3 regions of the Variovorax sp. P5_A3 genome follow, and region 1 is predicted to be linked to each of the others. Evidence: predicted binding sites of a transcription regulator. Region 1 holds the regulator's gene; each other region holds the start of a gene.
The links. The regulator LexA, encoded in region 1, represses DNA repair genes until DNA is damaged. The targets are predictions, from matches to a motif close to ACTGTATNNNNATACAGT.

Region 2: the regulator LexA is predicted to act here: its motif matches at 2,040-2,057, upstream of AC1D3B_RS19120 (ATP-dependent helicase).
Region 3: the regulator LexA is predicted to act here: its motif matches at 2,368-2,385, upstream of AC1D3B_RS01445 (PA0069 family radical SAM protein).

The regions. Positions count from the first base shown of each region.
Region 1 is NZ_JBFUKW010000003.1:97,631-101,827, reverse strand. Features, by position in the region: gene AC1D3B_RS05840 (hypothetical protein) at 1-44, opposite strand, end outside; gene AC1D3B_RS05835 (asparaginase) at 49-1,038, opposite strand; gene lexA (transcriptional repressor LexA) at 1,112-1,786, shown strand; gene AC1D3B_RS05825 (hypothetical protein) at 1,932-2,276, shown strand; gene AC1D3B_RS05820 (D-2-hydroxyacid dehydrogenase family protein) at 2,425-3,432, shown strand; gene AC1D3B_RS05815 (MFS transporter) at 3,429-4,197, shown strand, end outside.
Region 2 is NZ_JBFUKW010000011.1:175,318-179,514, forward strand. Features, by position in the region: gene AC1D3B_RS19120 (ATP-dependent helicase) at 1-2,027, opposite strand, end outside; gene corA (magnesium/cobalt transporter CorA) at 2,239-3,225, shown strand; gene AC1D3B_RS19130 (5'-methylthioadenosine/adenosylhomocysteine nucleosidase) at 3,218-3,988, opposite strand; gene AC1D3B_RS19135 (ABC transporter substrate-binding protein) at 4,106-4,197, opposite strand, start outside.
Region 3 is NZ_JBFUKW010000001.1:325,040-329,236, reverse strand. Features, by position in the region: gene AC1D3B_RS01460 (polyhydroxyalkanoate depolymerase) at 1-1,142, opposite strand, end outside; gene AC1D3B_RS01455 (glutathione S-transferase family protein) at 1,258-1,914, shown strand; gene AC1D3B_RS01450 (DOPA 4,5-dioxygenase family protein) at 1,924-2,280, opposite strand; gene AC1D3B_RS01445 (PA0069 family radical SAM protein) at 2,400-3,488, shown strand; gene AC1D3B_RS01440 (efflux transporter outer membrane subunit) at 3,439-4,197, opposite strand, start outside.

The DNA.
Region 1 (4,197 bases):
AGCGCAGGATAGGCCCAGGGAGTCGATTGCAACGCGCCGAACATGCGCTCAGGCGGGAGGTCCGCCGGACAGAAGCTCGAGGATCAGCGCGATGCGCGCCTTGACCGGTGTCAGTGCCCCCGCGTCACGCAACACTTCCTTTGACCTCGGGAGAATCCGCCCCTGCGAACATCGCGTCGCGCGGACGACCGATACCCCATCAGCCTGCGCGCGAAGTGCGGCCGCTTCGAGTGCGTGGTGCAACGTGCCGTTGCCGGTAGCAGCAAGCACGAGTCCCTGGAGCGGTTCCGCACCGCCCCGCTTCCGCTCTTCCAGCAATGCATCCACGATCGTGCCGCGAGCCTCGGCATGGCTCACGAGGATTTCGACGCGTGGCCAGGACGTGGCGCCTTCGATTCGATCGAAGGCAAGCTGTGCGGCGGTTGCCGGCACGGGCCAATCTCTCAGCACGCGCACGGCGCCTTCTTCGACGTACGCCACCGGCCCCGCATCACCCGAGTCGAATGCGTCGAGCCTGTAGGTGTGGACCTTCTGGACATCGAACGCGCTGTGAACGGTGCCTGCGCAAACGGCGATGACACCCCGCGCCCCGGGTGAGGCCGCCACGACAATGGCATCGCGCACATTCTGGGGCCCGTCCGGCGCCAGCGCGGTGGACGGGCGCATCGCGCAGGTCAACACCACCGGCTTCGACGGCCCCAGCACACACTGCAGGAAGAAGGCCGTCTCCTCCAGCGTGTCGGTCCCGTGGGTGATGACGATACCCGCCACGTCGGGTTCCGCGAGCCAATGGGCACAACGCAGCGCCAGCGTTCGCCAGATCGGGAAGGACATGTCCTTGCTGTCCACCTGCGCCACCTGCTCGGCCGACAACGAAACGCCGGGCGGCGCGTCGATGTCGCCCAGCAGTTCCGCCACGCCGACCTCGCCGGCGGTGTAGCCGATGTTGTCATTGGCGGCGGAAGCGCGACCCGCGATCGTGCCTCCCGTGCCCAGGACGATCACGCGACGCGCGTCATTTCGATTGCCTTCGGCCATGGCTTGCCAACTTCCGGAAACTGGTTAAAAATACAGGTACTGGATATTCACCCAGTGCCCATCAGGAGCCAACATGCAGTTCGCCGTGAAGCTTACCGCCCGTCAGCAGCAGATTCTGGACTTGATCCAGAGCGCCATTGCGCGCACCGGCGCCCCTCCCACGCGCGCCGAGATCGCCGCCGAGCTGGGCTTCAAGTCAGCCAACGCGGCCGAAGAGCATCTGCAGGCGCTGGCGCGCAAGGGCGTCATCGAGCTCGTGAGCGGTACCTCGCGCGGTATCCGGCTCAAGGGCGACGCGCTGCGCTCGCTCAACGAATCCCGCAACAACCAGTTCTCCCTGTCGCTGCCCGGCATGGCGCAGCTCGCACTGCCGCTCATCGGCCGTGTGGCCGCCGGTTCGCCCATCCTGGCGCAGGAACACGTCGACCAGACCTATTACGTCGAGAACACCCTCTTCCAGCGCCAACCCGACTACCTGCTCAAGGTGCGCGGCATGTCCATGCGCGACGCCGGCATCATGGACGGCGACCTGCTCGCCGTGCAGGCAACCAAGGAAGCCCGTAACGGGCAGATCGTCGTGGCCCGGCTCGGCGACGAGGTCACCGTCAAGCGACTCAAGCGCAACAAGCAGGTCATCGAGCTGCATGCGGAAAACCCGGACTACCCGACCATCATCGTCCAGCCCGGCGAGCCCTTCGAGATCGAAGGCCTGGCAGTCGGCCTGATCCGCAACACGATGCTGATGTAGGCGTCGAATGAATGCGCGCACGGCTTCGGCGGTGCGCTCACACCCGGCCGCGACAGGTGGCGGGCGTATGGCGAAGTGCCATCACCCTGTCGAGGCCGATCAAAGCAATCCTGCCTGTGTTCAATCTCTGACCTTTGGAGTTCACATGGGAATCGCCCTGCTCAGCATCGTTGATTTGTTGACCCCCCTGCAATCGCTGGCCAGCCGCTGGATGCCGGCGCGCAGTTCGCATCGCATCAATTCGTCGGGTCTGCGCTATGTCGGGGTCCGGCCCAGTTGCACGGCGCGCCAGACTGCCACGGTACAGGCCTGCTCGCCAGCGGCGGCGCGGCCGTTGCGGGTGGTGCGCATGGTCGACGCACAGCAACCGGGCCGTCACCAGAGCCGCATGGTGATTTCGGGCCGCATGGCCGATGTCTGCGCTGAGCTCGATCGACTGGTTGCGCTCGAAGCAGCAGGCACGGCGCCCCGATCCGCCCACGTGCACTGAGGGCCGAACTGCGTCCACACTGACTGGCGCTTCATCGCCGGGCAGCGACGTTCAACCACCCTGCAAGTGCCCCCGGCGACCGGCGCATGCAATGGCAACATGATGCGTCCGCACAGCTTGCCGGTGGTGCGAGGCACAATGGCACGCCATGAACATTGTGATCCTCGACGACTATCAGGATGCGGTGCGCAAGCTGCAGTGCGCTGCCAAGCTCGATGCGTATGCCGCCAAGGTCTATACCAACACGGTCAAGGGCATCGGGCAGCTTTCGGTGCGCCTCAAGGATGCCGACGTGATCGTGCTGATCCGTGAGCGCACCCACATCTCCCGGCAGCTCATCGAGAAGTTGCCCAAGCTCAGGCTCATTTCGCAGACCGGGCGGGTCGGCGGCCACATCGACGTGAACGCCTGTTCGGAACAAGGTATCGCGGTGGCGGAAGGCACGGGGTCGCCATTGGCGCCGGCCGAGCTGACCTGGGCGCTGATCATGGCCGCGATGCGTCGCCTGCCGCAGTACATCAGCAACCTGAAGCATGGCGCGTGGCAGCAGTCGGGCCTCAAGTCCGCATCGATGCCACCGAACTTCGGACTCGGCTCGGTGCTCAAGGGCAAGACGCTCTGCATCTGGGGTTACGGGCGCATCGGCCAGCTGGTCGCGCGCTACGGCCAGGCCTTCGGGATGCAAGTGGTGATCTGGGGTCGCGAGCAGAGCTGCGCCAAGGCCAGGTCCGACGGATTCCAGGTGGCACCGAACCAGGAAGCCTTCTTCGCCGCGGCCGACGTGTTGTCGGTGCACCTGCGGCTGACGGAGGAGACGCGCGGTCTGGTCACGCTCGAGGATCTTTCGCGGATGAAGCCCACTGCGCTGTTCGTGAATACCTCGCGCGCCGAGCTGGTGGAGCAGGACGCCCTTCTCGCCGCGCTCAATCGCGGTCGGCCCGGGCTGGCGGCGATCGATGTCTTCGAGAGCGAACCGCCATTGCAGGGCCATGCGCTCCTCCGTCTCGAGAACTGCATCTGCACGCCGCACATCGGCTACGTGGAGCAGGACAGCTACGAGATGTACTTCGGGCAGGCTTTCGACAACGTCGTCAGTTTCATCAAGGGCAATCCGACGAACATCGTCAACCCCGGCGCTCTGCAGGTCCGCCGTTGAAGCGGCCTGCACTGCCGGCCTCGTTGTGGGCCCTGCTGGCAGGCAATTTCGTGATCGGCACGGGCGTGATGGTGGTGCCCGGCACGCTCAACGAGCTCAGCACGTCGCTGGACGTCAGCGCGGCGACGGCCGGCCAGTTGATCACGGCCGGCGCCGTCGTGATGTGCCTGGGTGCTCCTTTGCTTGCCGCCGTGGTCGCGGGCTGGGACCGCCGGCTGCTGCTGGCCTGCACCATGCTCTGGTATGGCGCCGGACACCTCGTCGCCACGCTGATGCCGAGCTTCGGCGGCCTGTTGATGGTTCGCATGCTCACGGTGATTGCACCCGCGATATTCACGCCGCAGGCGGCCGCATGCGTCGGCTTGCTGGTGCCGCCGGATCAGCGCGGGCGCGCCGTTACCTTTGTCTTCCTCGGATGGTCCATGGCGTCGGTGCTGGGCCTTCCGATCGGCGCGGTGGTTGGAGGACATTTCGGATGGCGGACGGCATTCGCGGTGATCACCGCCCTCTCGGTCATCAGCGCGGTCTGGATCTGGCTGAAGCTTCCCACAGGCATCCGGCCCGCGGCCCTGTCGCGTGAGGCCTGGGGGCGAGTGCTCAAGAGTCCCCTGCTGATGGGCGTCGTGTCCGTCACCGCTTTGCAGGGCGCGGGCCAGTTCGTGCTGTTCAGCTATTTCGCGCCGATCCTCAAGCAGACGCTCCATGCCGACGCCACGCAGTTGGGACTTATGTGGGCGTGGTTCGGCGCCTGCGGACTCGTGGGCA
Region 2 (4,197 bases), on a different contig from region 1:
GGCCAGGTCTGCTGCTCGAAGCGTTCGGCGTCGGACGCCGTGATGAAGCGCGTGCGACCCGCATACAGGTGTCGATCGCCGCGTGCCGCCTGCTGCGTGACGTAGAAGCGCTGGGGCACCAGCAGATGCAGGTGATCGCGTGCCCGGGTCATCGCGACATAGAGCAGGCGCCGCTCCTCTTCGAGCTCCTGCGCACCCTGCGCGACGTCCGCAGGGATGCAACCGTCGACCACGTTCAGCACATGCACCGACGTCCACTCCTGCCCTTTGGCCGAGTGGATGGTCGAGAGGATCAGGTAATCCTCGTCGAGCAGCGGAGGCCCCGGCCGATCGCTCGTGGCTTCGGGCGGGTCGAGGGTGAGTTCGGTCAGGAATCGCTCGCGCGACGCGTAGCCGGACGCCAGCCGCGCCAACTGCTCGACGTCGCCGCGGCGTAGGCCCGCGTCGTCGTGAAGGCGTTCCAGATGGGGCAGATACCACTGGAGCGCGAGGTCCATGTCGGCCGGCCAGGCCAGATCCGGAGCCCGAAGCGCCGCATAGATGGCGGCGAACCGCGCCCACTCGACTTGGGCAGCCGACGGCGCCACGAAGGCCTGCACGACCGCGCCGGGCTCGGCCGCTTCCGCCATCGCGTCGAGCAGCCGCGTGGACGTGACCGGTCCAATCCCGGGTATCAGTTGCGTGACGCGGAAGCCGGCCATCCGCCCTCGCGGATTCTGCGCGAACCGCAGCACGGCGAGCAGGTCCTTCACATGCGCGGCTTCGAGGAACTTGAGCCCGCCGTACTTGACGAACGGAATGTTGCGCCGCGCCAGTTCGAGTTCGAGCGCGGCACTGTGCGTCGAGGTCCGAAACAGCACCGCCTGGGACCTCAACGCCAGCCCACCCTCGCGATGCGCGAGCACGCGATCCGCCACCCAGCGGGCCTGTTGCGCCTCGTCGGGCACCAGTACGAGTTGTGGGCGGCCTGCCGAGGGCTTGTCGGTCCAGAGCGTCTTTGCGTGGCGCTCCGAGGCGGCGGCGATCACCGCGTTCGACACATCCAGGATGGGTTGCGTCGAGCGGTAGTTGCGTTCGAGCGTGACGATGCGCGCCGCCTGGATGAATTGCTGCGGGAAGTCGAGGATGTTGCGTACTGTTGCGCCACGAAACGAGTAGATCGACTGCGCGTCGTCCCCCACCACCGTCACGCCACGGCCGTCCGGCTTGAGCGAACGCAGGATGGCGGCCTGCAGCAGGTTGGTGTCCTGGTACTCGTCGACCAGCACATGGTCGAAGCGCGCGCCGACGTGCCCGGCCAGCGACGGCTCGGCGACCATTTCAGCCCAGTAGAGCAGCAGGTCGTCGTAGTCGAGCACGTGCTGCTGCTGCTTGGCCTCCACATAGGCGCCGAACAGCCGCTTGAGTTCGGCCTCCCACTCGGCGCACCACGGGAAGGCGTGCTTGAGCACCTCCGCCAGCGGTGCGCAGGTATTGACGGTGCGTGAATAGATAGAGAGACAGGTGCCCTTCTGCGGAAACCGCCGCGTTGTGGACGACAGGCCAAGGTCATTGCGCACCAGTCCCATCAGATCCTCGGCGTCGCCCCGATCGTGAATGGTGAAGTTCTCGTTGAGTCCCACCTGCGCCGCGTACTCGCGCAGCAGTCGCGCGCCGATACCGTGGAAGGTGCCGGCCCACGGCAGCGCTGGCGGCGCCTCCGATTTCAGGCCGAGCACGCGCGCAAGCACCTGCCCCGCCCGGCGCTCCATCTCCTGCGCGGCACGGCGAGAGAAGGTCAGCAACAGGATCCGCTGCGGATCGACGCCGCGCGCGATCAGGTGGGCCACGCGGTGCGCCAACGTGCTGGTCTTTCCGGAACCCGCGCCGGCGATCACGAGCAACGGTCGATCGTCCTGTTGCGCGTCGCCCAAGGCGGCATCCACACCGTGCTCCACCGCTGCGCGCTGTTCTTCGTTGAGTTGGGCAAGCGCGGCCGCGAGACGCTCTGCCTGGGTGGCGGGAATGAGTTTCGCGACGCTCTGCATCAGCGCGACTTTACTGTATGTCCATCCAGACACCGTCATCAATTCTCGAAGGGCGGATGACATAATCGCGCCTCGCTGCAACCGGAGCCTTTCACATGGAAACCGACCCGTCTCGGCAGCTTTCACTTCCCCCCTGACACGTCCGTTGGCGAGGGAGTTGAAAGCGCCCCACCCCTTCGCCCAACCGCAAGACCATTCACGGGAGTGAGCCATGCTCAACATCTTCACGCTCGCCAACGGTCGCCTCGTCCAGGAAGAGATCGAGGCGCTCGAAGAGCTTTCACAGTTCCAGCCGATCTGGGTCGACCTCGAATCGCCCACCCTCGAGGAAAAGCGCTGGATCAAGCAGTACTACGGCCTTTCCATCCCCGAAGACGCGATGGACGAGGACATCGAGGAATCGGCGCGCTTCTACGAAGAGGACAACGGCGAACTCCACATCCGCAGCGACTTCCTGATCGACGACGACGAGAACCCGCGGTCGGTGCGCGTCGCCTTCATCCTCAACCAGCACAACACGGAACTGCGCAGCCGCGGCGTGCTGTTCTCGATCCACGACGAGGACGTCCCGGTGTTCCGCCTGTTGCGGATGCGCGCACGCCGCGCGCCCGGTCTGATCGAGGATGCCAAGGAAGTGCTGCTCAAGCTGTTCGACGCCGACGCCGAATACTCGGCCGACACGCTCGAGAACATCTACGACGAACTCGAGGCCGCCGGCAAGAAGGTGCTCTCGGGCAACGTGAGCGACGAACTGGCCGGCGAAGTGCTCGGCGCGATCGCGCGGCAGGAAGACTTGAACGGGCGCATCCGCCGCAACGTCATGGACACCCGCCGCGCGGTGAGCTTCATGATGCGAAGCCGCATGCTCAACGCCGAGCAATTCGAGGAAGCGCGGCAGATCCTTCGCGACATCGAATCGCTGGACAACCACACGGCCTTCCTCTTCGACAAGATCAACTTCCTGATGGATGCGACCGTCGGTTTCATCAACATCAACCAGAACAAGACCATCAAGATCTTCTCGGTCGCGAGCGTGGCCCTGCTGCCGCCGACCCTGATCGCGAGCGTCTACGGCATGAACTTCAAGTTCATGCCCGAGCTCGACCTGACCTACGGCTACGCCTATGCGGTCGTGCTGATGATCGCGAGCGCGCTGGTGCCCATGTGGTACTTCCGCCGCCGCGGCTGGCTCAAGTAGGCGCGTCCGTCGGCAACGTGGCGAGCCACGCATCGACCAGCGCAAGGCTGTAGCGGCTCGCCACCGACGAGACGAAGCGCGTGAAATCGCCATGGGCCGCGTCGTCGGCCCGATCCGAGATCGTCCGCACCGCGGCGAAAGGCACGCCGTAGTCGTGGCACACCTGGGCCACCGCGGCGCCCTCCATCTCCACCGCGAGCGCGTCGGGCAATGCGCGGCGCAGCGCATCGCTTTCGGCCGAAGTCGAGACGAAGCGGTCCCCGCTCACGAGAAGACCGCGATGAACCTTCGGCGCAACCAGGCCGAAGTCCTCGACTACCTTTTCGCCCAGCAGGGTCACCGGATCGCTCAGCACGTCGGCGGCCACGACCGCCAGCACATCGCTGATCGCGGTGTCGGCCGCGAAACGCGCATGGCCTGTCAGCGGCACTTCGTACTTGGGAAAGATCGGCGAGGCATCGAGGTCGTGCTGCAGGAGCCGGGTCGCGACGACCACGTCGCCGACTTCGACACCGGGCGCCAGTCCGCCTGCGACGCCCGTGAACACGATGGCCCGCACGCCGAACCGCTCCATGAGCACCGTCGCCGTCGTGGCCGCAGCGACCTTGCCGATGCGCGACAAGACCGCGACGACGAGCTGCCCCTGCAGATGGCCCACCCAGTAGTCCCGGCCCGCAACGCGGATGCGCTGCTCGTCAGGCATCTGAGCAAGCAGCGCCGCCAATTCCTCATGCATCGCAGCCACGATGGCGATAGGGTTCATGTTGCTCGCCCCCAGGCTACGCGCACTTCGTGTCGCTTCGCTCACCCCCTGCCGGGGGCAACACCAGCGGCCCGGCAAAGCCGGTTCCGCGGCGTTCCGCGTCGCGGGGAAACTTCACTACTTGATGTCCACACCGTAGAAGGTGTGACGGCCGAAGGGACTCAACTTGAAGTCCACCACTTCCTTGCGAACGGGCTTCAACTGAACCG
Region 3 (4,197 bases), on a different contig from region 1:
AACACGCCGTAGTGGCCGACGCCCGCTTGCAGGTGGTGGGTCTTCAGGTAGGGGCGAACGCTGGTGCACAGGTCCTGCGCGGCCACGGTCTGGCCGACGGCGCAGATGTCGTCGCGCTCGCCTTCCACCGTGAGTAGCGCGGTCTTGCGGATCGCGGCGGGATTGACCTTGCGATCGCCCACCGTGAGTTCGCCGCGGGGCAGGTCATAGGTCTGGAACACGCGCTCCACCGTTTCCAGGTAGAACTCGGCCGGCAGGTCGTTCACCGCCAGGTACTCGTCGTAGAAGTTGCGGATGGTGGTGGCCTGGTCGACCTCCCCGTCGACCAGGTGCTGGTAGAGCTTGGCGAACTGCTGCTTGTGGCGGTCCGGGTTCATGCTCATGAACGCACTGAGTTGCAGGAAGCCGGGGTACACGCGGCGCATCACGCCGGCATGCGGCCATGGCACGCGACTGATCAGGTTGCGTTCGAACCAGCCGATGGAGCGCTCGTTCGCGAGCTTGTTCACCGCCGTCGGGTTGATGCGGCAGTCGACCGGGCCGGCCATCAGCGTCAGGCTCGCCGGTGTTGCCGGATTGTCGTCTTCCGACATGAGGGCGGTGGCCGCCAGGGCGGCGACGCAAGGCTGGCACACCGCGACCATGTGTGCGCCCGGGCCCATGGCTTCGAGGAAGCGGATGAGCTGCAGCGTGTAGTCGTCGAGACTGAACCCGCCATGCCACAGCGGCACGTCGCGCGCGTTGTGCCAGTCGGTGATGTAGACGTCATGGTCGCGCAGCAAGGTGCGCACCGTTTCGCGCAGGAGCGTGGCGAAATGGCCCGAGAGTGGTGCGGCCAGCAGCACGGGCGGATGCACCGCGCTGGTGTCCTTGCGAAAGTGCAGCAGCGTGCCGAAGGGCGCGACCAGCGCGACCTCTTCGTGCACCGCGACTTCCTCGCCGTCGACCATCACGCTGTCGATGCCGTAGGGTGGACGCGAGTGCGTGAGCCGCAATTGCGCGTAGACCTCCATCGCCGCGGCCACTCGCCGGGCCATGCCGCGATCGGCCTTGGGGTGCCACAGCGCCTTGCCGAGATACTGGGCCGCGAGCCGGGATGGCGAAAAAAGGTCGGCGTTGGTTTGGTAGGCCCGGTACAGCATGCACATGCTGTAGGCAAGTTGCGGGCCAAGCTGGATGGCATGCTCGGCGAGGTGCACCTTTCTGGCACAGGCCTTGCACAGCTTCCATGCCGATCCGGCAGCCGAGGAGCGACTCATGGCCAAACCCGTACTCACCATCAGCAGCAAGAACTACGGTGCATGGTCACTGCGCGGCTGGCTGATGTGCCGGCTCGCGGGCCTGGAGTTCACCGAGAAGATCATCCCGCCCGACGATCCGGCGATGAAGGCCGAGATGCTGCTGCTCTCGGCCTCCATGCTGGTGCCGTCGCTGCAGCACGGAAGCATCAAGGTGTGGGACACGCTTGCGATCGGCGAATACCTCAACGAGATCAAGCCAAAGGCCGGGCTGTTGCCCGCTGATGCCAAGGCCCGCGCGCACTGCCGGGCGATCTGCGGCGAGATGCATTCGGGCTTCAGCTCGATGCGCGGCTCGCTGCCGATGAACGTCAAGGCGAAGTTCCCCGGCTTCAAGATCTGGTCGCGAGCCCAGACCGACATCGACCGGGTGGTCGCCATCTGGCGCGAATGCCTCGGCGCGTACGGAGGCCCCTTCCTGTTCGGCGAGCAGCCGTGCATGGCGGACGCGATGTATGCGCCGGTCGTCACGCGCTTCATGACCTACGACGTCGCGCTCGACCGGGCCTGCGCCACCTACTGCAAGCGGATCATCGAACTGCCTGCGATGCAGGAGTGGATCAAGGCGGCGAAGCAGGAGCCCGAGGAAATCGACGAACTTGACGCCGAGTTCTGAGCGGCTGACTCAGGCCGGCGCCTGGCGGAACATTCGCAGGTCAAGGGGCCATTCATTGCCCAACCACATGGCGTGCGCCGTGTGGTCGAGGTAGTCGTCGCCGGTCAGGCCGTGCACGAAGATGTCGAGGCCATTCCGATGCGCGTCGAGCCACGCGATGACTTCGTCGAATTCCGCCGCGTCGAAGGCAATCTGGCAACTCCATTGGGGATGCGGTCCGACCGGCTTCTCGTGCACGCGTCCGACCACCACCAGCAGGTTGTGCCCTGCATCTTCTGCCAGCTGCCTCGCCTGCGCGACCGTGGGCGGTCCGAAATAGATGTGGGCGTGGTATTGCGGGTAGAGGTTTTCGGGGCGACGCGGCATGGGGGCTCCGGTAGAAAGGTGAAGCTTACGCTTCCGCAGCGCCGGGGTTAACAACTGCTTGCTGCAAGGTCGGCGGAATGGTGAAATACTGTTGATTCATACAGTATCCGGACACCCCCATGGCCGACGCTTTCATTCCCCTGCACGCCCTGAAAGGCCGGGGCGCTGCCACCTTCCTGCCCCACCGCTTCGAGCGGGATGTCCGGAACGCCTTCGACGACGGCTGGGGCACGCTCGAAGACGGCATGGCCGAGCCGCTGCCTCCGCTCGCGACGGAGGTTCGCTTCGAGGACGTGAAGTCGGTGCTCAGCGAAAACGATTCGCCCGACGTTCCCTTCGACCGGTCGCTCAATCCCTATCGCGGTTGTGAGCACGGTTGCATCTACTGTTTTGCGCGCCCAACGCACAGCTACCTCAACCTCTCGCCGGGGCTCGACTTCGAGACCAAGCTGATCGCCAAGCGCAACATCGCCGAAGTCCTGCGCGCCGAACTGGGCCGCAAGAACTACAAGCCCAGCCACCTCGCGATCGGCACCGCGACCGACTGCTACCAGCCGATCGAGCGCGAACTGCGGCTCACCCGGTCGGTGATCGAACTGCTGAAGGAGACTCGCCATCCCTTCGGCCTCGTCACCAAGTCCAGCGCGGTCGAGCGCGACCTCGACCTGATCGCGCCGATGGCGGCCGAGGATCTGGCGGCGGTCTACATCACCATCACCACCCTCGACGGCGAACTCGCACGCAAGCTGGAACCACGCGCCGCTGCGCCGCACCGGCGGCTGCGCACCTTGCGCACGCTCGCCGATGCAGGCGTGCCGGTGGGCGTGAGCGTGGCGCCGCAGATTCCCTTCGTCACCGAAGACATGGAACAGGTGCTCGAAGCGGCATGGGAGGCCGGCGCGCGTTGCGCCTTCTACACCGTGATCCGGCTGCCCTGGGAAGTCGCGCCGCTCTTCAAGCAGTGGCTGGAGCTGCACTACCCGCAGCGCGCGGGCCGCATCATGGCGCGCATCCGCGAGATGCGGGGTGGCAAGGACTACGACGCCGACTTCGCGACCCGCATGAAAGGCAGCGGGCTGTGGGCCGACCTGATCCGCCAGCGCTTCGAGAAGGCGACCAACCGCATCGGCTTCAACCGCCAGCGCATCGCGCTCGATCTCAGCGCGTTCCGACCACCTGGCGCAGCGGGGCAGGGCAGCCTGTTCTAGCTTCGGTCGTGTTCCGGGGCTCCACGCCGCACCAGTCGCCGCCCAATGCCTTCACCAGGAAGACGGAGGTCAGCATGCGCTGGCCGTTGATCTGCGCCGCCTGGCGCTCGGTGTTCAGCAAGGCCTGCTGTGCGGTGATGACGTCGAGATAGATCGACGCGCCGCCCTCGTAGCGGCTGGCCGCCATCTCCAGCACCCGACGCGAGCTTTCGACCGCAACGAGGGATTGCGTCGCCGCGCGGTCCAGCGAGGCGAGGCCGGTGATGCCGTCCTCGGCCTCCTGCATGGCGGTCAGGACGACGCGACGGTAGTTGGCGACGGAGGCCTCATAGCCGGCCCGCGAGAAATCGACGTTCGCCCGGATGCGGCCGCCATCGAAGATCGTCTGCGTGGCAGAGACGCCGAGCGACCACAGCAGGCTGTTCGCGTCGAACAGGGTCGAGAGCGTGCGGCTGTCGAAGCCGCCGGCCGGCAGCAGCATCACGCTGGGATAGAAAGCCGCGGTCGCCACGCCGATTTGCGCGTTCGCGGCAGCCATTGCGCGCTCGGCGGATGCGACGTCGGGCCTGCGCTCCAGCGCGTCCGACGGCACCCCGATGGGGATGGCGGGCGGCGCCAGGGGCTTGATGTCGGGTGCGATCGAGAATTGCGGGGCCGGCGTTCCGGTCAGCGTGGCGATGGCGTGCTCGTATTGCGAGCGCTGCTTCTT